Phyllobacterium zundukense: one gene and its partner. The protein of the gene in region 1 interacts with the protein of each later gene in a pairwise test. Links are inferred from orthologs where the notes say so. Each region holds a gene or a part of one and is shown in the gene's direction. Other genes may lie near its edges. The genes, in order: N8E88_RS18245 and N8E88_RS27395.

Region 1 (12,122 bases):
CGTTCGCACACGGTTGCGGCGCAGGGCGGCATTGCTGCCTCGCTCAGCAATATGGGTGCCGATTCCTGGCAGTGGCATATGTATGACACCGTCAAGGGTTCGGACTGGCTCGGCGATACGGACGCCATGGAATATCTGGTGCGGGAAGCGCCGGCCGCCGTCTACGAGCTCGAACATTACGGCGTGCCTTTCTCGCGTACCGAAGAGGGCAAGATCTACCAGCGCCCCTTCGGCGGTCACATGATGAATTATGGCGATGGGCCACCCGTGCAGCGCACCTGCGCGGCGGCCGACCGTACCGGCCACGCCATCTTGCACACGCTCTATGGCCAGAGCCTGCGCCACAATGCGCAGTTCTTCATCGAATATTTCGCGCTCGATCTCATTCAGGATGAAGAGGGTACGATCACAGGCGTTGTCGCCTGGAACCTCGACGACGGCACGATCCACCGCTTTGCCGCCAAGATGGTGGTTATGGCAACGGGAGGCTATGGCCGCTCCTATTTCTCCGCAACGTCGGCGCATACCTGCACCGGCGATGGCGGCGGCATGGTCGCGCGCACGGGCTTGCCCCTGCAGGATATGGAATTCGTCCAGTTTCACCCGACTGGCATCTATGGTGCTGGCTGTCTGATCACGGAAGGTGCGCGCGGCGAGGGCGGTTACCTCGTCAATGCCGAAGGCGAGCGCTTCATGGAGCGCTATGCACCCTCCGCCAAGGATCTGGCATCGCGCGACGTGGTTTCACGCTGCATGACGCTGGAGATCCGCGAAGGGCGCGGCGTCGGCAAGAACAAGGATCACATCTTCCTGCATCTGGATCACCTCGATCCGGCCGTCCTGCACGAGCGCCTGCCAGGCATCTCGGAATCGGCGAAGATTTTTGCCGGCGTCGATCTCACCAAGGAGCCGATTCCGGTTATTCCGACGGTTCACTACAACATGGGCGGCATTCCGACCAATTATTGGGGTGAAGCGCTCAATCCGACTGCAGAAGATCCGGACCGCATCCAGCCCGGTCTGATGGCGGTGGGCGAGGCGGGTTGCGCCTCGGTGCATGGTGCCAATCGTCTCGGCTCCAATTCGCTGATCGACCTTGTGGTGTTCGGTCGCGCGGCTGCGATCCGCGCTGGCCAGGTGATCGATCGCAACGCCAAGATCCCGGACATCAATGAGGCTTCTGTCACGAAGATCATGGACCGCTTCGACCGCCTGCGTCATGCCAATGGCGGCATTCCGACTGCTGCGTTGCGCGAAAAGATGCAAAAGACCATGCAGGAAGATGCGGCGGTGTTCCGCACTTCGGAATCGCTGAAGTCGGGCGTGAACCGTATGGCACAGATCTGGAACGAGCTGCCGGATGTAAAGGTCACCGATCGCTCGATGATCTGGAATTCCGATCTGGTGGAAACGCTTGAGCTCGAAAACCTTATGGCCAATGCCATCACCACGGTCGTTGCAGCCGAAGCGCGCAAGGAAAGCCGCGGCGCGCATGCGCACGAGGATTTCCCCAACCGCGACGATGTCAACTGGCGCAAGCACAGTCTTGCCTGGCTGGCGCCGGATGGCAAGGTCACGCTGGGCTATCGTCCTGTTCACCTCGAGCCGTTGCTCAAGGAGGAGGATGGCGGCATCAGCCTCGCCAAGATCGCGCCGAAAGCGCGTGTGTACTAAAAGCAGTCCCAGGAAAAGTGGGTACCGGTTTTCCGTCTAGGATTGCGAAAGAACAAATAGAGAGACCAGAATATTATGGTTGAACTTGCACTTCCCAAGAACTCGCAGATGCGGCCCGGCAAGACCTGGGATCGTCCGCAGGGAGCAAACAATCTGCGCGAGTACCGGATCTACCGCTGGTCGCCGGACGACGGCGAGAACCCGCGTATCGATACCTATTATGTCGATCTCGACGATTGCGGGCCCATGGTTCTCGACGGTCTGTTGTGGATCAAGAACCAGATCGATCCGACACTGACATTGCGCCGGTCGTGCCGCGAGGGCATTTGCGGCTCCTGCGCCATGAACATCGATGGCACCAATACGCTCGCCTGCACCAAGGGCATGGATGAGATCAAGGGCGCTGTGAAGGTCTACCCGCTGCCGCATCTGCCGGTCGTCAAGGATCTGGTGCCGGATCTGTCCAATTTCTATGCCCAGCATCGTTCGATCGAGCCGTGGCTGAAGACGGTTTCGCCCGAGCCAGCCAAGGAATGGCTGCAGAGCCACGACGATCGTGCCAAGCTCGATGGCCTTTACGAGTGCATCCTGTGTGCCTGCTGCTCGACCTCATGCCCAAGCTACTGGTGGAATGGCGATCGCTATCTCGGCCCGGCAGTTCTCCTGCAGGCCTATCGCTGGCTGATTGACAGCCGCGACGAAGCAACGGGCGAGCGTCTGGACAATCTGGAAGATCCGTTCCGGCTCTATCGCTGCCATACGATCATGAACTGCGCGCAGGCTTGCCCGAAGGGTCTTAACCCCGCCAAGGCAATCGCCGAAATCAAGAAGATGATGGTGGAGCGGCGGGTCTGATGCCGTCCCGGCCGAAGGAAGCTAGGCGGAATTCGGCCAGAAAACCCACAGCAACGCAATAGCCGCCAGCGTCCAGACCAGCACTACAAAGATCAGCCCCTCCTTGCTCACCGGTCTGGCGCGGCGCGTGGCTTCGTTCCGGAATTGGTGCATGAGAGCGTCAGGCACAAGTTTGACCGCCAGCATGATGCCAAGCGGTACTATGATGAGATCGTCCAGATAGCCGATGATCGGAATGAAGTCCGGTATAAGGTCGATAGGGCTTAGAGCATAGGCGGCAACGCCCCCGGCGACTGCTTTCGCATACCACGGAACACGCGGATCACGCGCGGCGAGCCAGAGCGCAACGACATCGCGTTTGATGGTTCGCGCCCACTGTTTGAGCGATGCAATCATAAGTTAAGTGATCCGGCCTATCGCCATACACAATAACGGGCGCAAGAGCGCCCGCAACTCATTCGGCAGGTTGGCTGACAATCAAGCCAACTTTGCATCCAGAGTAAGTTCGATCGCGCCGAGCGCCTTTGACACCGGGCAGTTGGCCTTGGCTTTGTTGGCAAGCTCGCTGAAAGTCGCTGCATCGATACCCGGAACACTGCCGACCAAGATCAGCGCACTCTTGGTGATCGCGCCTTTGGCCGGATCAAGCGTCACGACCGCCTTGGCTTCGAGCTTTTCAGCCGGGGTGCCGTTTTCCGCCAGGAAGTGTGAAAGCTGCATGGCGAAGCAACCCGCATGGGCCGCACCGAGCAGTTCCTCGGGATTGGTACCGGAAGTGCCGCTTGCGTCCTCGAAACGCGCCTTGAAATTGTAAGGGAGACCCTTTAACGCGCCGCTTTGGGTGTCGAGCGTGCCTTGACCATCTTTCAGCGCGCCTTTCCAGATTGCTGTTGCTTGTCTGTCCATTTGTCGTCTCCCTCGTGGTTGAAGTATCGAGCCGGCTGGTCTTCGATAAAAGCATAACGCGCCGAGCATAGTGCAGTTCCGAGACAGATGCATGTCGGGAATTCGCTCAACCTTTGGCAGCAAGAAGAGAATCCCATATTGATGAAATGCTGTCATCAGGCTAAAAAAACAATTCCCTTATGGAACGGTCTCACACGCTTCCGTTCAGACTATTCAATTCTCATCGCCAGAACTGGAATCATCCCGTGAAACTGAAGAAACTCGGCAGGACCGATATCGACGTCACTGAAATTTGCCTCGGCACCATGACCTGGGGCGCACAGAACACCGAAGCCGATGCACACAGCCAGATCGACTATGCGTTGGATGCGGGTATCAATTTCATGGATACGGCGGAAGTCTATGCAATTCCGTCGAGCGCGGACACCTACGGCAAAACCGAAAGTTATATCGGCACGTGGTTCAAGAAGACCGGGAAGCGCGACAAATTCGTGCTGGCGTCGAAGATTTCCGGCGGCGGCAATAGCTGGATCCGCAATGGAACCCCGCCTGATCGCCAGAGCGTGCGTGAAGCGGTTGAAGGCAGTCTGCAGCGTCTACAGACCGACTATATCGATCTTTATCAGGTCCACTATGCCGCCCGCGGTCATTATCATTTCGGTACCGCATGGCAGTATGCACCGCAGAACCAGGACAAGTCGCAGGTCGTCGCGCAGATCGAAGAGACCCTGCAGGGGCTTGGCGATATGGTCAAGGAAGGCAAGATCCGCCACGTCGGCCTGTCCAACGAAACGGCCTGGGGGATCGGTCAATGGCTCAAGCTTTCCGAGCGTCACGATCTGCCCCGCATTGCTTCTGTGCAGAACGAGTACAGCCTTATCCAGCGCGTCTTCGATCTCGATCTTGCCGAACTCAGCCATCACGAGGATGTCGGCCTTCTCGCCTATTCGACGCTGGCTTCCGGCGTGCTGACCGGCAAATATCTCGATGGGAAAACGCCGGCGGGCACGCGCGGCTCGATTCAGCCGGGCGGTCTATGGCGCAACAATGAATACTCCGCGCCTGCGGTTCGCGCTTATATTGAACTCGCCCGCAAGCACAATCTCGATGTGGCGCAGATGGCGATCGCCTTTGCGCTGTCGCGGCCGTTCATGACCTCGGTTATTATCGGGGCAACATCGATGGAGCAATTGAAGACCGATATCTGGGCAAGCCAGATCACGCTGCCACCGGAACTCCTCAGGGAGATAAACGCGATCTACCGCAGATATCCGCGACCGCTCTAGAGCAAGTCTAGATCGGCTGGCCCTGCAGCAGTTTCGGCGCTGTCGTCGATAGTCCCGCGGCCTGGCGGATGAAGAATCCCTTGAGCCGCGGCATCCGTTCGACAAGGCCGAGACCAAAATCGCGCAGCGCCCGGACCGGCACGTTGTCGTTGGAAAACAGCCGGTTCAAAACGTCCGTGGTGACGCCCATCTGCACCGTGTCGAAGCGCCGCCAGGTCTGGTAGCGTTCGAGCACCGCTACCGAACCGATGTCGAGCCCGAGCCGATCGGCATCGACGATGGTTTCCGCCAGCGCTGCCGCATCCTTGAAGCCGAGATTGAGACCTTGCCCGGCGATCGGGTGGATACCATGCGCTGCGTCGCCCACCAGCGCGAAGCGCGGCTTGACGAAATCCCGGGCAAGGGTAAGACCGAGCGGAAAAGCTTTACGCGCGCCTTCCACATGTACCTCGCCGAGTTTCAGGCCAAAACGCTGTTCGAGCTCGGCTTCGAAAACGAAATCATCCTCGTTGATCAGGCGTTCTGCATCGGCGGTCCGTTCAGTCCAGACCAGCGAAGAGCGGTTGCCTTTGAGCGGCAGCACCGCAAAGGGTCCGGCGGGAAGGAAATGTTCCTCGGCCCGGCCATGGTGCGGGCGCTCATGCGCGACGGTGCAGACGATACCTGACTGGCCATATTCCCAGTTCACGACCTTGATGCCGGCCATCTCGCGCAGGCGGGATTTGACGCCGTCGGCCGCAATCAGCAGCCGGGTTCGCAAGCTCTTGTCGTCAGAATAACGGACCGTCAGATCTGCCTCGCCATGTTCGAAACCGTTTACCGGCGCGCCCTCGACGAAGGTGACGCCAAGCTCTTCCGCCTTCTTGCGCAACGATGCGTTGAGGATGCGGTTCTCCACCATATGCGCGAATGGCTCGCCCGGCTCGACTTCGCCGTTGAAGGTCAGGAACACGGGTCGTACAGGATCGGACGTGCGCGAATCGGTGACAATCATCTCGGTAATGGGTTGCGCTTCGGGAAGGATCGCCTCCCAGCATCCAAGGCGGTCCAGCATGCGGCTTGCGGCGGCAGCGATAGCGGAGGCGCGCGTATCGTTACGCCATACGCCGGCGGGCGCCGCGTCGACAATCGTAACGGCAAGGTGCGGCGCCGATGATTTCAGCGCAACTGCTGTCGCGAGGCCAACATAGCCTGCGCCGGCGATGGTGATGTCTTGCGGGGAGCTTCGTTCAACCATGGTTTGCCTCCGGGTTGCAGTTATGCGGCGCTTGACTTGTGCTCTTGTTCCTGTTGCAAGCGTTGGACGCGCGAACGGGAGACTTCGATCATGTCTGACGCCATGAATGAGCTTTTGTCCATACTCGACCTTGAGATGCTTGAACACAACCTGTTTCGAGGTCGCAGCCCGCAATCCGGCTGGCAACGTGTTTTCGGCGGCCAGGTGATCGGCCAGGCATTGGTCGCAGCACAGCGCACCGTCGATCCTCTGCGTCATGTGCATTCGCTGCACGGTTATTTCATGCGTGCCGGCGATCCGAAAGTGCCGATTATCTATGAGGTCGATCGTATTCGCGACGGTTCGAGCTTCACCACGCGGCGGGTCGTCGGTATCCAGCACGGCCACGCGATCTTTTCGCTGGAAGCTTCCTTCCAGATCGAGGAGGAGGGACTCGAACATCAAAAGCCCAAACCGCTCGACGTCACCGAACCGGAAAATCTCATCAGCGACCGCGACCTGAAAGAGCAATATCTGCAGAATGCGCCTGCCGCTATCCGCAAGTACTGGGAGCAAGACCGGCCCATCGAGATGAAGCCATTGTCGCTCGCGCACTATTTTTCGCGCGAGAAGCTGCCGCCCGAGCAGAATGTCTGGATCAAGACCACAGGTCCCGTGCCGGATGATCGCGCCGTGCAGGCGGCGGTGCTGGCTTATCTGTCGGACATGACGCTGCTCGATACCTCGCTCTATGCGCATGGGAGATCGATTTTCGATCGCGACCTGCAGGTCGCCAGTCTCGACCACGCCATGTGGTTTCATCGGCCCTGCCGTTTCGACGATTGGCTGCTTTATACGGCAGACAGCCCCAGTACATCCGGAGCGCGTGGCTTTAATCGTGGTGCAATCTATAGCCGTGACGGCATATTGATTGCCTCGACAGCACAGGAAGGCCTAATTCGTGTGCATTCCGAAGCGTGACGTTTTTAAAGCCCGCCGAGTTTGCCTAAATTTTAGGCATGTTGCATCGTATTGCGTAATCATGCCGTCAATTGTTAAAAATATACATTTGTAATCAATGGCTTGGCGTTATATTTCGAGTCTGGCACAGAACTTGAATACTCCTTAGCAGTCACCGACTGCCGCAAGCGGCTTTAGGCGATGGGTTCAACGCGGATGTGAAGCCTTTCGAGTAATTCCACCTGAAAGGCGCCGCGCAAAGCGCAGGGGTATATTCAATGAAAATTGTGATGGCCATCATCAAGCCGTTCAAGCTGGACGAAGTGCGCGAAGCACTCACTGCTGTCGGCATCCAGGGCCTGACCGTCACCGAGGTGAAAGGTTATGGCCGCCAGAAAGGGCACACCGAGATTTATCGCGGGGCGGAATATGCCGTCAGCTTCCTTCCGAAACTGAAGGTGGAAGTAGCGGTCGCATCCGAGCTCGTCGACACTGCCGTTGAAGCCATCACCACGGCTGCCAAGACCGGTCAGATCGGTGATGGAAAGATATTCGTTCTCAGCATCGAGCAGGCCGTCCGTATCCGCACGGGCGAAACCGACACCGACGCGCTGTGATTTATTTGGGGTTCAAGGAGACAATAATGAAAATTCCAACCAGTCTGACATCTGCGGCGCGCAGCACCCTTCTCGGGTCGCTGGCACTGGTCGCTATCGGTACGCTGGCCGCATTCGCTCAGGAGGCCGCGCCAGCAGCTCCCGCCGCCGCAGCGCCAGCCTTCACAGTCGACAAGGGCGACACCACCTGGATGATGATCTCGACAGTGCTTGTGCTGTTGATGACCATCCCTGGCCTCGCGCTTTTCTATGGCGGTCTTGTCCGCTCGAAGAACATGCTCTCGGTTCTCATGCAGGTCTTCACCATCACCGCTGTGGTGATGCTGATCTGGGTGTTCTACGGCTATAGCCTGGCCTTCACACCCGGCAATTCGTTTGTCGGTGGCCTGTCGAAGGCATTCTTGCAAGGCGTCGACGTGACGACGATGTCCGAAACCTTCACGAAGGGCGTTGCCATCCCCGAGCTGGTCTATGTCGTCTTCCAGATGACCTTCGCCTGCATTACGCCGGCGCTTATCGTCGGTGCGTTCGCTGAACGCGTGAAGTTCTCAGCGGTCATCCTGTTCGTCATTCTCTGGGTTACCTTCGTCTACTTCCCGATCGCTCACATGGTCTGGTTCTGGGGTGGTCCAAGCGCCTATTCCGATCCGTCCGGCCTGATCTTCGGCTTCGGCGCAATCGACTTTGCCGGTGGTACCGTCGTTCATATCAATGCGGGTATTGCAGGTCTCGTCGGCGCTCTGATGATCGGTAAGCGTACCGGCTACAAGAAAGACATCATGGCACCGCACTCCATGACGATGACCATGATCGGTGCGTCATTGCTGTGGGTTGGCTGGTTCGGCTTCAATGCCGGTTCCAACCTCGAAGCCAATGCCTATGCGGGCCTTGCCATGATCAACACCTTTGTCGCAACGGCTGCTGCTGCGGTGATGTGGATCATCCTCGAATCCTTCCTGCGTGGTAAAGCCTCGATGCTCGGTGCCGTATCGGGTGCAGTTGCCGGTCTGGTTGCCGTTACCCCGGCTGCCGGTTTCGTCGGTCCGATGGGTGCCATCGTGCTCGGTGGGGTCGTCACCGTCGTCTGCTACTTCTTCGTCGCGGTGGTGAAGAACACGTTCGACTATGATGACAGCCTCGATGTCTTCGGCATCCATTGCGTCGGCGGCATCATCGGTGCTCTCGGCACCGGCATCCTCGTCAATCCGGCACTGGGTGGCGCCGGCATCGTCGATTATTCGACTGCCGATTTCGCCGCCAGCTATGCAGGTACGGCGACTCAGCTGTGGGCGCAGTTCAAGGGTGTCGCCGTGACACTGCTCTGGTCCGGTATCGGCAGCGCGATCCTTTACAAGATCGTCGATCTCATCGTCGGCCTGCGCGCATCGCCCGAATCAGAGCGTGAAGGCCTCGACCTCACCTCGCACGGTGAAGCTGCCTACCACAGCTGATAGAAATACCTTGAAAAGAACCAGAAGGGCCCGGTTTCCGGGCCCTTTTCTTTTTGAGCATGGCGTCCCGGCTTAACTTGCGAGCGCTTTTTCAGGCTGATAACGATCGGCAGCGTGGACCTGCGCGTAATTCGGAATCATCAGCTGTCGAGCCATGTCGAAAGCCTTCCATTGATCGGCATCCGGAAGCGGCGGAATAGTCACGGACTCGCGACGATCGAAGCCCACGAGCGCTGCGTCAACGAGTTCCTCTACTTCCATCACAGCCGGAAGTGCATTCACATCCCTGCCAGACCGCTCCCAGATTTCTGTTCGCGTTGCCGCCGGCAGCACCACCTGGACATACACGCCCTTTGGGCCAAGTTCGAGCTGGAGCCCCTGGCTGAGGAACAGCACGAATGCTTTTGTCGCTCCGTAGACGGTTAGACCAAACTCAGGAGCCAATCCAACAACCGAGGCGATATTGATGATCGACCCTGCCCCGGCTTCGATGAAACGTGGCGTAACAGCACTGATCAGCCGGGTCAGCGCAGTCGTGTTGAGGCTTATGAGCTTGGCCACGTCGTCCGGCGTTTGATCGGCGAACCCGCCAGCTGCGCTGGCGCCGGCGTTGTTGATCAGTATGCCAATGCGCGCATCCTCACGTACGCGCGACTCCACCCTGGCCAGCTCAACCTCATCGGTGAGATCAGCTTGAAGGATATCGACATTGGCTCCGGTTTCACGGCGTAGGCGCTCGCTCAGCGTTTCCAATCGAGCCAGGTCTCGAGCAACCAATACCAGATCGTGCCCCCGTTTTGCGAAACGGTCGGCATAAACAGCACCGATGCCCGTGGAGGCTCCGGTAATAAGGACGGTGGGTTTGGCTTTCATTGCTTTTTCCTTGAGTTTGGATTATTAATCATGATCGTCATCATGTTTAGTGTATTCATGATCGCTATCATGATTAAAGTCAAGTGAAAAATCGAGGACGTAATGAAAGTCAGTCGTGAGCGAGTGGCGGAAAACCGGCAAAAGATCCTGGAGGCGGCTGGCAGGCTTTTCAGGGCCCACGGATTCGAGGCGGTGACGGTGGCGGATGTGATGAAGGCGGCGTCTCTCACCCATGGCGCTTTTTATGGGCACTTCAATTCGAAAGATGACCTGATCGTTCAAACCCTGGCCCACATCGTTTCAGCCGGGATACCGGAGGACCTCGATCTGACGCGGTACGCGGCGACCTACCTTTCGGAAAGTCACCGAGATGATATCGCAGGCGGATGTCCAACGGCGGGGCTGGCCGGCCAAACCATCCATCAATCGCCAGAGGCCCGTGCAGCGATGACGGCAGGCTTGCGAGAGCACATCGAGCGCCTGAGTCGCTCGGCTCCTGGGGCAACTGCGGAAAACAAACGTCGGGCTGCCATTGGGAGCTGGGCGGCGATGGTGGGAGCAGTCATCTTGGCCCGGATGAGCGATGACCCGAATTTGTCTGATGAACTGCTGTCGCAGACGCGTGAGTGGATTAGCCCGAAGTGACGCCGCGTATCACAGCTGATAGAACAATCTTGAAAAGGAGCAGCAGGGCCGGGTTTTCCGGGGCTCTTTTTTGTTTTGAGAGCCACCTCTCTTGCCGGGGGAAAGAAATTCCCTGCGTGGTTCGACAAGCTCACCATGAGGGAGGTTGTTGTGCTGCAACTGGCGATGATCATCGCCTACACTCCAGAACTTGACTCTCTGCAATCCACACAACTCCCTCATGGTGAGCTTGTCGAACCACGCACAGCGCCTTTACCGCTGATCCTGCTAATTTCGTCCCACTCATTCCCCATGGTTAATGGCCCCTTAACCATCCGCACCGTAACGTCAGAATCAACTCTATGATTTGCGGCTGCTCGCAGCCGTTCTGTATGCGTTCACGCGGGGCCGGATTTCATGCGTCAAGGATACCTTTCCTCCTATGCCATTGAAGATCAGCGAACCGGGTTATCCAGCCTGTTTCGCAGGCAGATTCATATCCTGTGGGGGCTGGGACTTATCGGCTTCGTGGCCTTTGCCATCGGCAGCCTCGCCACCTGGAACGTGCTCGATCCAAGCTTCAGTCACGCCACGTCGAATCCGACCCGCAATGCCCTCGGTTATCCCGGTGCGGTCTTCGCCGATCTCGGCATGCAGTTCTTCGGTCTTTCCATGGTTGTGGCACTGATGCCGGCGCTTTTCTGGGGCGGGCTCTTTCTCACAGGGCGTGGTGTCGACCGTATGCCGCGCCGGGCCGTCGCCTGGCTTTGCGCGTCGCTTCTGGCTGCGGCGATCGCCGGCTGCTTCGCCATACCGGAAAGCTGGCCAATGCCTATTGGTCTTGGCGGTGTCTTTGGTGATATGGTCCTCAAGATACCCGGCATCTTTATCGGCACGTTCCCCCGTGGTGGTCTGGCCATGATCATGGTTGCCATTCTTGCCATCCCGACCCTTTGGATCTTTGGCTTTGCCAGTGGCATCACCTACCGTGACAGCGAACCGGTGGTCACCAAGAAGTCCACGCGCCACGTCGCCGAAGATGATGACTACGACGACGAGGATGATGATGACGATCGCGGAGGCGGTGGCCTGCTCGCTCTCGGCGCCTTGACCCATTGGTTCCTGAGCACGAAAGCCCTGTTCCGCCGGTTTTCCGGTCGTAGCGCCGGGCTCTATAGCAGCGCACGCAGTATCGGCTCGCGGCATGACGGTGATTTCCCTGACGTTGCGGTTTCGCGTCAGAAAAGCGCCCAGACCGATGGCCGGCGCGAGCCCGGCTTCTACGACGAAGCACCACAAATCGAGGCGCCTTCAATCGATATCGGCAGGGATGAATTCGACGGCCGCTTCGATCCGGTCGCCTTCAGCGATGAAGAGGATGTCGACGATTGGGCGCTGCAGTCAGCCCCGGCAAGACCGACGGCGATTCCGAACAGGCCAGTTGCCGCACGCATTGATACACCGGCACCTGCGCCGCGGGCCGGCGCGCGCGTTCAGCGCGAGGCGCAGGCGTCGTTGATTGCATCCGACGAATACGAGATGCCTTCGTTGCATTTCCTGAGCGAACCGAAGAACGTTGTGCGCAATCCGGGCCTTTCCAAAGAGGCTTTGGAACAGAACGCGCGGCTGCTGGAAGGTGTGCTTGAGGATTTCGGCGTGC
Region 2 (12,149 bases), 1.9 Mb from region 1 along the record:
CGATCAATTCATCCGGGACGCCAATCATCTCGCGCTTGGCTTCGTTGGAATAGGTGACGAACCCGCGATCTACGACATCGGAGGAGCCACCGATATCTGTCAGCGACGCTGCGATCAAACCACCGGTGCAGGATTCAGCCGTGGCCAGCAGAATGCCGCGGCGACGGCAGGCTTCAAGTACCGCAATTGCCTTGGTTTCCGCGATGAGCCCGCTCATTCCGGCAGTCCTCCCGGGTAAATGACAGATGCCGTCGCGATGGCTGCAATGCCTTCCTCGCGGCCGATAAAACCGAGCTTTTCGTTGGTCGTGGCCTTGATAGAAATGCGATCCGCGGAAATTCCCAGCATTTTTGACAATGCTGCTGTCATCGCCTCACGGTGCGGACCTACTTTCGGCGCCTCGCAGATGAGTGTTATATCCGCATTGGCAATCCGACCGCCGGCTTCCCTGACGATTTTCACCGCATGTTCCACGAAGATATGCGAGGCGGCGCCCTTCCACTGGGGATCGGACGGCGGAAAATGTGTGCCGATGTCGCCCGCACCACGTGTTGCAAGCAGGGCGTCGGTCAGCGCGTGCAGGGCTACGTCGGCATCCGAATGTCCGGAGAGCTTTTGATCATGTTCGATGAACACGCCGGCGAGCATTAAACCATTGCCTGGCTCGAAAGCATGAACATCGTAGCCGTTCCCGGTGCGCACGTCCGGAAATGCCGAATAGTTTTGCGACAGGCGATCATCGGCCATTTCGATATCCTTTGCCCAGGTCAATTTCGTGTTGTCGGCTGATCCTTCAACGATCCGCACCGGCAGGTCATGCCATTCCGCGATCGCTGAATCGTCGGTGAAATCGGATCGGCCGGCTGTAAATGCTGCGTTATGCGCATCGAGGATTGGCAAATAGGGAAACGCTTGCGGAGTCTGCGCTGCATAAAGGCCTGCGCGCGGAACCGTTGCGCTGACCATCGCGTCAGATCCGGCGGCTTTCAACGTATCTGACACAGCAAGGACCGGCAGGACCCCGATATGCGGGGTGAGATTGAAAATGACCCGCTCCAGCAGATCTGCCGAAATAAAGGGGCGAACACCGTCGTGTATCAACACGTGATCCGGTGTTTTTTCCTTGAGTGCAAGAAGTCCGAGACGTGTCGACTCCTGGCGGGTTGGTCCACCTGTTACCGCCGTAACCCTTGCGGCGTGATCGCCGAGAGCCTGGGCGAACAGTGCATTGTCTTCTTTGTGGATGACCACAACGACGTGTTCGATCAACGGGCAATCAAGAAATGCGCGCATCGTGTGCGCCAGAACGGCTTCGCCGCCGATCTTGCGATATTGCTTTGGTCCTTCAACGCTTTGGCCTGCGCGTTCACCGCGTCCGGCCGCTACAATGACCGCAGCTACCCGCATTTCCTTATTGTCAGACTTCCCCGGCACGCTTCTCTCCGTTCGATGCAGACTGCGTTACCCTTTGCCAAACGGAAAGACCAGTACTTTAGCAACGAAACGGATCGAAATCCGGCCATTCACTGTACGCAATGCCTTGCGAAGAGGCACGGACGTGTCTAAAGGATAGGCTATTACGAAATTGCATACGAAACAGGCAGAATCGCGTGATCGAACTGGATCAACCACTGGATGTCGGCGGGGTACATTTGCGAAACCGCGTGTTTCTGGCGCCGATGTCCGGCGTCTCCGACCTGCCGTTCCGCCAGTTGGCGTGGCAGGCGGGAGCCGGCATGGTCGTATCGGAAATGGTTGCAAGTGCAGAGCTTTGCACGCGCGAACGCGGCAACCTGTTGCGCCTCAGGGGTGATGGATTGGGCACGCACGTTGTGCAGATCGCAGGCCGTGAAACCCGATGGATGGCGGAAGCAGCGCGGATCGCCGAGGGCGAGGGTGCTCATATCGTCGATATCAACATGGGTTGCCCGGCCAAAAAGGTAACCGGCGGCTTGTCGGGTTCGGCACTCATGCGCGATCTCGATCATGCCTTGGCACTGATAGACGCAACGATCGGTGCTGTGCGCGTGCCGGTTACGTTGAAAATGCGGCTCGGCTGGGATGACGATAGTATCAATGCGCCGGAGCTAGCTGCGCGTGCAGAGCAGGCCGGGGTTAAAATGATCACAGTGCACGGCCGTACGCGCTGCCAGTTCTATGAAGGCAAAGCTGATTGGCACGCCATTCGTGCTGTCAAGGACACTATTGCGATCCCGCTTGTGGCCAATGGCGATGTCCAGAACCGCGCCGATGCTAGGGCAATTCTCGAGGCCTCGGGTGCGGACGCTGTCATGGTGGGGCGCGGATCGTACGGCCAACCTTGGTTGCCAGGGACGATCGTTCGCGGAAGCAGCCAGGATGCCAGCCACATGATCGCCGATTATGCAGTCGCGCATTACGACGCGATGCTCTCGCATTATGGCGAAGCCACGGGTATTCGCCATGCGCGCAAACACCTTGGCTGGTATCTCGATAAACACGGATTCGATGTAGAGCCCGCTGTCCGCGCGTCGATCATGACCGAAACCAATCCGCAACAGGTTGCACGACGTCTCCACGCTGCGCTCTCAAATACAGAAGAAATGAGGAAGGTGGCCTGATGACAGCATCGGATAAATCTATGCTGGGAGACCGGTTGGCGGGCATCGTCCTGAATTCGATCCGGCACCCGGTTATCATGCTCGATGATGCAGGTTATATTTCCTATGCCAACGCCGATGCTGAAGCATTCTTCCGCTCAAGCGCCAACATTTTGAGCCGTAACACGCTGGATATGCTGCTACCGTTCGGCAGCCCACTGCTGGCACTGGTCAAGCAAGTGCGCGAAAACCCGTCACCGGTCAACGAATATCGTGTCGACGTCTCGTCGCCACGGCTTGGCCAGGACCGGATTGTCGATCTCTATGTCACGCCTGTCAGCGAATCGCCCGGTTCGATCGTCATCCTTTTCAAGGAACGCTCCATGGCGGAAAAACTCGATCGGCAGATGACGCATCGCGGCGCGGCGCGTTCGGTTACCGGCCTTGCGTCCATGCTGGCGCACGAGATCAAGAACCCTCTTTCTGGCATCCGCGGAGCCGCGCAACTGCTTGAGACTGGTCTTTCCGACGATGACCGGGCGCTGACACGATTGATAACCGATGAGACCGACCGGATCGTGTCACTCGTCGATCGTATGGAGGTTTTCTCCGACGAACGCCCGATAGAACGGGAAGCAGTGAACATTCACGTGGTGCTCGATCACGTCAAAGCCATAGCCAAGAATGGTTTTGCCAACCATATCAAGTTTCACGAGGACTATGATCCGTCGTTGCCTTACGTATTCGCAAATCGCGATCAGCTCGTTCAGGTGTTCCTCAATCTTGTAAAGAATGCAGCCGAATCGATCGGCGCCAACGAGCCAGGCGAAATCACGCTCTCAACCGCGTTCCGTCCAGGTATCCGCCTGTCTGTTCCAGGTATGCGTACCCGGGTATCGCTGCCACTCGAATTTTGTGTTTCGGACACCGGTGGGGGTGTGACGCCCGATATCATGCCACATCTCTTCGATCCGTTCATAACCACGAAGCCCAATGGTTCCGGACTTGGCCTGGCTCTGGTCGCCAAGATCGTCGGTGATCATGGCGGCGTTATCGAATGCGATTCCGTGCCGCGGAAGACGACGTTCAGAATTCTCATGCCCGCATGGCAGAGCGGTCCGCTTGACGACGACCATGCAGACGACAGTCCATATACGAAGAAAGCAGGGTCCTGATTATGAGTTTGGGCAGTATTCTCGTCGCAGATGACGACGCAGCAATTAGAACGGTCCTCAATCAGGCGCTCTCCCGTGCAGGCTATGACGTCCGCATAACGTCCAATGCAGCTACCTTGTGGCGCTGGATATCGGCGGGCGATGGCGATCTCGTAATCACCGATGTGGTGATGCCCGATGAAAACGCTTTCGATCTTCTGCCGCGCATCAAAAAATCGCGACCCGATCTGCCCGTCATCGTCATGAGTGCGCAAAACACCTTCATGACTGCCATTCGTGCCTCTGAGGCGGGAGCCTACGAATATTTACCAAAACCGTTCGATCTGACGGAACTGGTCAGCATCGTTGGTCGGGCACTTTCGGAACCGAAGAAAAAGCCGGAAAAATGGGCTGCGGACGAACAACCCGATACAATGCCGCTGGTTGGCCGCTCGCCAGCGATGCAGGATATCTATCGGGTATTGGCGCGCATGATGCAGACCGACCTGACGGTGATGATCTCCGGTGAGTCGGGTACTGGCAAGGAGCTGGTGGCGAAAGCTCTGCATGAATATGGCCGCCGGCGCAAAGGTCCGTTCGTTGCTATTAACATGGCAGCGATTCCGCGTGACCTTATCGAGTCCGAATTGTTCGGCCATGAGCGCGGGGCTTTTACCGGTGCTCAGAACCGGTCGAGCGGACGCTTCGAACAGGCCGACGGCGGTACCTTGTTCCTCGACGAAATCGGCGATATGCCGATGGAAGCCCAAACCCGGCTTTTGCGCGTGTTACAGCAGGGCGAATACATGACCGTCGGCGGGCGCACACCGATCAAGACCGACGTGCGCATTGTTGCTGCCACCAATAAGGATCTGCGCACCTTGATCAATCAGGGCCTTTTCCGGGAAGATTTGTACTATCGTCTCAATGTCGTGCCGCTGCGCCTGCCGCCTTTGCGCGAACGCGGCGAAGATATTCCGGATCTCGTGCGGCACTTTTTCAAAATGGCGGCGAAGGACGGTCTGCCTGAAAAACGTATCATGGCTGATGGCCTTGATCTTATGCGGCGTTATCCTTGGGCAGGCAATGTGCGGGAATTGGAAAACCTCGTCCGCCGTCTTGCTGCGCTTTACCCGCAAGAAGAGATCAATGCGGACGTCATCGAGGCTGAACTCAAGGCCGACCTGCGGCCAGCCGAGCCATCGTCGAATTCAATTGCGGACCAGGATGTAACTATCGGCCAGGCGGTCGAACTGAACATGCAGCGCTACTTCCTTTCCTATGGAGACGACCTGCCACCCGTCGGTCTTTATCAGCGTGTACTGGAGGAGATGGAATATCCACTTATCCTTTCCTGCCTGACGGCGACACATGGGAACCAGATCAAGGCTGCCGAATTGCTGGGACTCAATCGCAACACATTGCGCAAGAAAATCCGCGAACTGGGTGTCAACATCTACAAGAGTGCCAAGAATGAACGCTGAACGGGCGGTATTCGCTCTTTAAGAAATCATTAATGGGTCCTGACCCTAGGTATTAGCAAATGATTCACCAGTTCTGACAATATCAAAGGAAGATAAAATTGTAACTACTGCGACAGAGCCTTTTTAAGGTGAGTATGTGCAGAGTAATCACCAGAAATCTCGTGAATTAACGCAACCGGTAACGTGCCGAATTGCCATTCGATCACACGGAGGTGCATGGTGTTCAGTTTTGCAGAACGATTGATGCTGTTCAATCAATACGAAATCTTGAAGAAGCTTGATCCGCAGAAATCGAGCCTTTACGCGCGGCACCAGGAAGTCGTGGAGAAGGGTTTCGAGAGTCTTTATGAAGATCTCGGAATCTCAACGACGACCCTGAGCAAGGAAGAGGCCCAGGAAATGGACGACATCCTTGCGCTGTTCCGCGCAATAAAGGCTTCAAGTGGGGGAGCGGCCAGCAACATGCCAGGCAAGACGGCGTTTGTTGGCTTTGGCCCGAGCCAGCCGGACGAGCGTTTCGCCTATGCCGACTTCCTCAGCAACATCCTGAAGTTCCCGCTGGAAGTCTCCAACAGCCCTGACAATCGGCCGGAACTGCAGCTTGAAAAATATCGCACCATGCTGAAGCGATGGGACGAAATCGGCAGGAAGCGTGAGCTTTCCGCTGACCAGATCGAACATCTGGTCGCTTGACCTGCACAGATATAAATGATTGTGGCCGGCATTGCCGGCCACAATCATTCAGGCTTGACGTTCAACCCAATGAGCCAAGGTAGTCGAGTTTCCCGACAGGCACGCCGTTGTGGCGCAGAATGTTTTGAGCTGTCGTGACATGAAAATAGAAGTTCGGCAGAACGAATTTCTGGATGTAGTCTTCGCCGCTCAACACCACGCCGGACTTGCCGAATTTCAACGTGACTTCCTTATCCGCAGTGCCATCGAGCGCTGACGGATCGACGCTCTCTAAAAATGCTACTGTCTTGGCGATACGTTCGCGCAGCTCGGCAAAATCCGCTTCCTCATCGGGAAATTTCGGAACTTCGACCGACGTCAGGCGAGCGATTACGCCCTTCGATGTGTCACTGGCCCGCTGGATTTGGCCAGAGAACGGCAGCATGTCCGGCGCCAGACGTGCATTGACGAGAACCGCCGGAGCAATTTTCTTCTCCTCTGCGAATGCCTCGGCCTTGTCGATCAACGACGAAAGAACGGCGAAACCCCGGACAAACGCCGGAACGGAAATCTTGTGCATGGATAATGACATAGGCGTGCTCCTTTGAAGCATTTCAGAACTTGCAGAATCTATAATCGAGATGAAATTTAGAATGGAGTTGTGACATTGGTAGTGCCAAGCGCAAATACGTCGCTGGCCCTCTTTTTCAAGGCCACCTGGCAGCTAAATCTTGCGAAGTTTGGGTTCAAAAATTGTGGCGGGACTATCATCGGCATGAACTATGCGGTTTCGCCCCTGGCTCTTCGCTGCATAGAGGCACTTGTCGGCAGCCACCAACGCCTCCTCCAGGCCTTGTCCAGGTCGGTGAATTGATATCCCGACGCTTACCGTCACGTCGAGATCGCCTATCCGGAGGTATTTGGAGATATCCCGAACACCAGAGAGAATCCGGTGCGATATCCAATCGGCCTTTCCAAGGTCCGCACCCGTCAGGAAAATGGCGAACTCCTCGCCGCCGAACCGCGCGGCAAAATCCCACTCGCCAATGGTGGACCGGATAAGAATTCCAATTTCCTGGAGTACTCCGTCTCCAACGGCGTGGCCGTACCGGTCGTTGATCGACTTGAAATGATCGGCGTCGATATAAAGGACTGCACCGGCACTTTTGTCCGGATCGCATAAGGCGATCTGTTTCTGCGACTGCATGTAGAATTCGTTGCGGTTCGACAGACCGGTAAGGTCATCTTTGCGCAGGGCAAGATCAAGTCTCAGGGCGGTTTGCTTCAAACGATAATTGAGCCCGACGAGAAAAGCACCGAGCGGAACACTCACGACAACAACAATGATTGTGGTGACGATGAGCGCCACGTCGAGACGATCCAGTCTGACAACCAGGAAGAAAAGAACCGTGAGCAAATCCGAGGCGGCAATCGCCATGCCGACCATGATCGCGACCTGTCTTAGAGGTGGCAAGTCGCCGAATTTCGTCATCCATAAATCGTAGGTCGTCATTGCCGTCCGCCGAGTGTGTCTTTACTCCATATATCGACAGGACGATAAGGAAAGCTCTTTACGAACGGTGTAATTTTAACAGTTGTTGTTTTTATCGTACGTTTGACTGAGGCACATTATTTCAGCCACATGTTTTATAAGCGCGCTCACAGCTGGAACTATCGCAAAAGGATGCAAAACTATTTGCCATCAAACAAAACCCATGACGCGATGCGGAATATAGGGCGCTTCCAGCGCAGCAATTTCATCGTCAGATAATTTTATTTGAAGAGACGCAACAGCATCATCTAGATGTGATGCTTTCGTAGCGCCGACTATAGGAGAAGTAACCTTGGTCAGAACCCAGGCAAGTGCTATTTGTGCACGTGGCAGTTTTCGTTGCTCTGCTATTTTTGCAACTGCACTTACAACCTTCCTGTCAGCATCTTCAGTACCGGCATAAAGCGTTTTACCGAATTCGTCGGTTTCAGAACGGGCGCTGGTTTCGTCCCAGTCACGCGTGAGCCGGCCGCGGGCGAGGGGGCTCCATGGAATGACGGCAATGCCCTCGGCCTTGCAGAGCGGTAACATTTCGCGCTCTTCCTCGCGATAGAGCAGATTCACATAGTTTTGCATGGAAACGAAGCGTGTCCATCCCTTCTGACTCGAGGTCGCAAGCATTTGGGCGAGCTGCCAGGCATACATGGAAGATGCCCCGATATACCTCGCCTTGCCGGATTTCACGACTTCATGAAGAGCTTCCAATGTCTCTTCGATAGGCGTCTGGTAGTCAAAGCGATGGATCTGGTAGAGGTCGACATAGTCAGTGCCCAGCCGGCGCAAGCTCGCATCGATTTCCGCGAAGATGGCTTTGCGGGAAAGGCCCGCGCCGTTCGGCCCCTGGCGCATCCTGCTGTTCACTTTTGTGGCGATGACAACCTCTTCGCGCGTACTGAAATCGTTGAGCGCACGGCCAACAATCTCCTCGCTGGAGCCGTCTGAATAAACATTCGCCGTGTCGAAAAAATTGATACCAAGTTCCAGCGCTTGCTTGATGAATGGCCGGCTTTTTTCTTCTGAAAGCGTCCAGGCATGGTTGCCCCGATCAGGCTCGCCGTAGCTCATGCATCCGAGACATATACGCGAGACCTCGAGACCGGTGTTGCCGAAACGCACATATTCCATCTCAGTTCTCCATTTTTACAAAGTCGAGGTGTCAACGTCGGACCACGCGGCCCGTGCCAACGCGCCAGATTGACGATGTTTCCGATAGTCGTAAGCCGTTTTGTCGATTTTGGAATGGCGATAGCAAGGTATAACAAGAAATTGACGACAGATTAGGCCCGCGACCCGGATCCGGCAATTGTGGGTAAGTGCTGACAATCAGCATTGTTTCGCGACAAAACGTTGCATTTCCGCCACAATGTGTTGCATGAGTGCCACGTGTGGGAATCACGATAGCGATGCTTTTATCGAATTCGGTCAACCTATCTGGAAATTCGACGGCTGGCGCGACGAGCGGCGGCATCCAGAAGTTTTATTCAAGGGCTGGAATTGCGACGGTTGTCCTCGCACTTCTTACGACAGGCGTAACTTTTCTGATTCTGACCGGAATGACGCCAATCCGCCCAGACAGCCAGACTACGTTGCTGCTCACAAGCATCAATGCGGCGCTGATTGCGGCGCTCATGATGCTCATCGGACGGGAAGCCTACCGGATCGCGCGGGCAAGGACACGCGGAAAAGCAGCATCGCGCCTACATGTGCGTCTGATCATACTGTTTTCGCTTGTCGCCGCTGTGCCGGCAATGATCGTCGCTATTGTCGCGTCCATTACACTCGATCTCGGCCTCGACCGCTGGTTCGAGATGCGGAGTACGACCATCGTCAATTCGTCGATCAGCCTCGCCAACTCCTACATTCAGGAAAGTGCGCGCAATTTGCAGGGCACAACGCTGGAAATGGTCAATGACCTCGATAGCCAGCGCACGCTTTATAATCTCGATCGCAGCGGCTTTACCCGTTTGCTCACCCAGCAGGCGCTGGGACGGGGGCTTCTTGGCGCATCGCTGGTCAGGTCAAATGGTGAAACCGCTGTGCGCGCCGACATCAAGACCGACATCGCGATACCTGCAGTAGCAAGGTCGGTATTGGAGACTGCATCGGACGGCAAGCCCGTGCTTATTCCGCCAGAACAAACCAATCTCCTGAGTGCGGTCATCATGATGCGGGAAATACCGGGTCTGTTTCTCTACACGGTGAGGCCCGTCGATGCGGACATTCTCAGTTCGAGCCGATTGATGGAGAAACGAACCGCCGACGAGCAAGCATCCGCCGGCGACGGGGTAACCACGCAGATCCTTTTTGCGCTGCTCTATTTCGGCCTGACCCTCACGCTGCTCCTATCGGCTATCTGGACTGGCATAGCTGTTGCTGACAGGCTCGTGCGCCCCATTCGGCTGTTGATTGGTGCAGCTGATGATGTGGCAACCGGTAATCTCGATGTCTCGGTTCCCGTACATCGCAATGACGGGGATATCGGTTCTCTTTCGCAGACGTTCAACACAATGGTTCAGCAGTTGGGGACACAGCGCAATGATCTCGTTGCTGCCAAGGATCAGATCGATGAGCGGCGACGGTTCTCCGAAGCGGTCCTTTCGGGCGTGACCGCTGGCGTTATCAGTGTCAACGGCGACGGTGTCATAGGCATTGTCAATCGTTCTGCTGAAACCATGCTCTCGCTCGACCCGGCAGCCGCTATTGGCAAGAACCTGACTGCGCTCGTTCCGGAGATCGGACTGGTTTTCGAAGTCGCGCATGCAACGGGCCGCTCTGTCTATCGCGAGCAGGTGACCATGTCGCGTCGCGGCAGCGCGCGGACCTTTAACGTCCAGATTACCGTAGAAGATGCTGAATCGATTGATCATTCGTACGTTGTGACCGTGGATGACATCACCGATCTGGTGGAGGCGCAGCGTTCCTCCGCATGGGCTGACGTTGCAAGGCGCATCGCGCACGAGATCAAGAATCCGCTGACACCAATTCAACTTTCTGCCGAACGTTTGCGCCGTCGCTATAGCAAGGTGATCACCGAGGACCGTGAAGTTTTCGATCAATGTACCGAAACGATCATACGGCAGGTCGGTGATATCGGCCGAATGGTCGATGAATTTTCCTCCTTCGCGCGCATGCCGAAACCCGAAATCAAGGCAATGGATTTGCGCGAGGCTCTGCGCGAGGCCTCGTTCCTCGTGGAGGTCAGCCGTAGCGATATCCGTTTCGAACGTGACTTTGGCAATACCCCGCTTATCGGTCAGTTCGACAGTCGTTTGATGGGCCAGGCTTTCGGAAATGTTATCAAGAATGCCGCTGAATCCGTTGAATCCGTTGTGAAAGAGACTCATGCCAACGGACACATTCTCGTCAGATCCAGACAGGACGACGCGACGATCGTCGTGGAGATACTTGATAACGGCAAAGGCCTGCCACGCGAACACCGGCAGCGGCTGCTCGAACCGTACATGACGACTCGTGAAAAGGGTACCGGACTTGGTCTTGCTATCGTCAAAAAGATTGTCGAGGACCACGCTGGACATCTCGAATTGCATGACGCGCCGGAAGATTTTTACGGGGGCCGGGGCGCTATGATCCGCATGACTTTTCCAACCACGCAGACCGTTACGCCGGTCGAAGCAGAGACCGATAAATCGGCAAAACAGGTGAATTAACATGGCATCTGATATTCTTGTGGTCGACGATGAGGTCGACATCCGTGAACTTGTGGCTGGCATCCTCAGCGATGAAGGCTATGAGGCCCGCGTCGCATCCGACGCCGATAGCGCGCTCGCTTCGATAGATGACCGCATACCCCGGCTGATTTTCCTCGATATCTGGATGCAGGGCAGCCGCCTGGATGGCTTGGCGCTCCTGGACGAGATCAAGCTGCGGCATCCGGAGATCCCGGTCGTTATGATTTCCGGTCACGGCAATATCGAAACGGCCGTTTCGGCCATTCGCCGCGGTGCCTATGATTTTATCGAGAAGCCTTTCAAGGCTGACCGTCTGATCCTGATTGCCGAGCGTGCCTTGGAGACATCGAAGCTGCGCCGCGAGGTTTCGGACCTGCGCAAGCGCTCGAGCGAAAGCTTTGAACTTCTTGGCAGTTCGCTCTCCATGAACCACCTTCGCCAGACTATTGAACGGGTCGCGCCGACCAACAGCCGCATCATGATCACAGGGCCTTCCGGTGCAGGCAAGGAACTGACCGCGCGTGCCATTCATGCCCTGTCGACACGTTCCAAGGGGCCGTTCGTCAATCTGAACGCGGCAACCATCACTCCAGAACGAATGGAGGTCGAGCTATTCGGCACCGAATCCGATGGTGGTGAGCGCAAGGTCGGCGCCCTGGAAGAAGCGCATGGCGGCATTCTCTACCTGAATGAGATAGCTGACATGCCGCGAGAAACCCAAAACAAGATCTTGCGTGTTTTGGTGGATCAGCAGTTTGAGCGGGTAGGGGGCACCAAGCGGATCAAGGTCGATGTTCGTATTATTTCTTCGACCGCCCAAAACCTCGAGGCAATGATCGCCGAAGGACGTTTCCGCGAAGATCTGTTCCATCGGCTCGCGGTCGTTCCCGTTATCGTGCCGCCATTGGCTGACCGGCGTGACGATATCCCAGCACTTGTCGAGTTCTTTATGGGGCAGATCGCCGATCAGGCAGGTATCAAGCCGCGGAAGATTGGCCCCGATGCAATGGCGGTGCTGC

Evidence for each region.
Region 2: the proteins of N8E88_RS18245 (region 1) and N8E88_RS27395 interact in binary tests that used the Escherichia coli proteins (3 or more experiments, as listed by UniProt). The link is inferred for Phyllobacterium zundukense from one-to-one orthologs.

Annotation. Positions count from the first base shown.
Region 1 is NZ_CP104973.1:1,192,721-1,204,842, forward strand. Bases 5,873-8,844 are described here. They hold N8E88_RS18245 (P-II family nitrogen regulator), read left to right. Parts: upstream 5,873-7,175; coding sequence 7,176-7,514; downstream 7,515-8,844. Other genes in these bases: N8E88_RS18235 (ubiquinone biosynthesis hydroxylase), read right to left, coding at 5,873-5,958; tesB (acyl-CoA thioesterase II), read left to right, coding at 6,049-6,918; N8E88_RS18250 (ammonium transporter), read left to right, coding at 7,541-8,844. Also shown: sdhA (succinate dehydrogenase flavoprotein subunit), read left to right, coding at 1-1,674; N8E88_RS18215 (succinate dehydrogenase iron-sulfur subunit), read left to right, coding at 1,750-2,529; N8E88_RS18220 (YkvA family protein), read right to left, coding at 2,551-2,925; N8E88_RS18225 (OsmC family protein), read right to left, coding at 3,007-3,435; N8E88_RS18230 (aldo/keto reductase), read left to right, coding at 3,681-4,721; more of N8E88_RS18235, read right to left, coding at 4,729-5,872; more of N8E88_RS18250, read left to right, coding at 8,845-8,965; N8E88_RS18255 (SDR family NAD(P)-dependent oxidoreductase), read right to left, coding at 9,038-9,838; N8E88_RS18260 (TetR/AcrR family transcriptional regulator), read left to right, coding at 9,941-10,483; N8E88_RS18265 (DNA translocase FtsK), read left to right, coding at 10,880-12,122. UniProt on the Escherichia coli protein: Involved in the regulation of nitrogen metabolism. Regulates the activity of its targets by protein-protein interaction in response to the nitrogen status of the cell.
Region 2 is NZ_CP104973.1:3,062,242-3,074,390, reverse strand. What follows is about bases 1,678-4,676. They hold N8E88_RS27395 (two-component system sensor histidine kinase NtrB), read left to right. Parts: upstream 1,678-2,599; coding sequence 2,600-3,754; downstream 3,755-4,676. Other genes in these bases: ntrC (nitrogen regulation protein NR(I)), read left to right, coding at 3,757-4,676; dusB (tRNA dihydrouridine synthase DusB), read left to right, coding at 1,678-2,600. Outside these bases: N8E88_RS27410 (CinA family protein), read right to left, coding at 1-217; N8E88_RS27405 (bifunctional 2-C-methyl-D-erythritol 4-phosphate cytidylyltransferase/2-C-methyl-D-erythritol 2,4-cyclodiphosphate synthase), read right to left, coding at 214-1,407; more of dusB, read left to right, coding at 1,611-1,677; more of ntrC, read left to right, coding at 4,677-5,217; N8E88_RS27385 (YfbU family protein), read left to right, coding at 5,434-5,910; N8E88_RS27380 (DUF1993 domain-containing protein), read right to left, coding at 5,972-6,481; N8E88_RS27375 (GGDEF domain-containing protein), read right to left, coding at 6,614-7,402; N8E88_RS27370 (aldo/keto reductase), read right to left, coding at 7,592-8,566; N8E88_RS27365 (sensor histidine kinase NtrY-like), read left to right, coding at 8,845-11,109; N8E88_RS27360 (nitrogen assimilation response regulator NtrX), read left to right, coding at 11,111-12,149.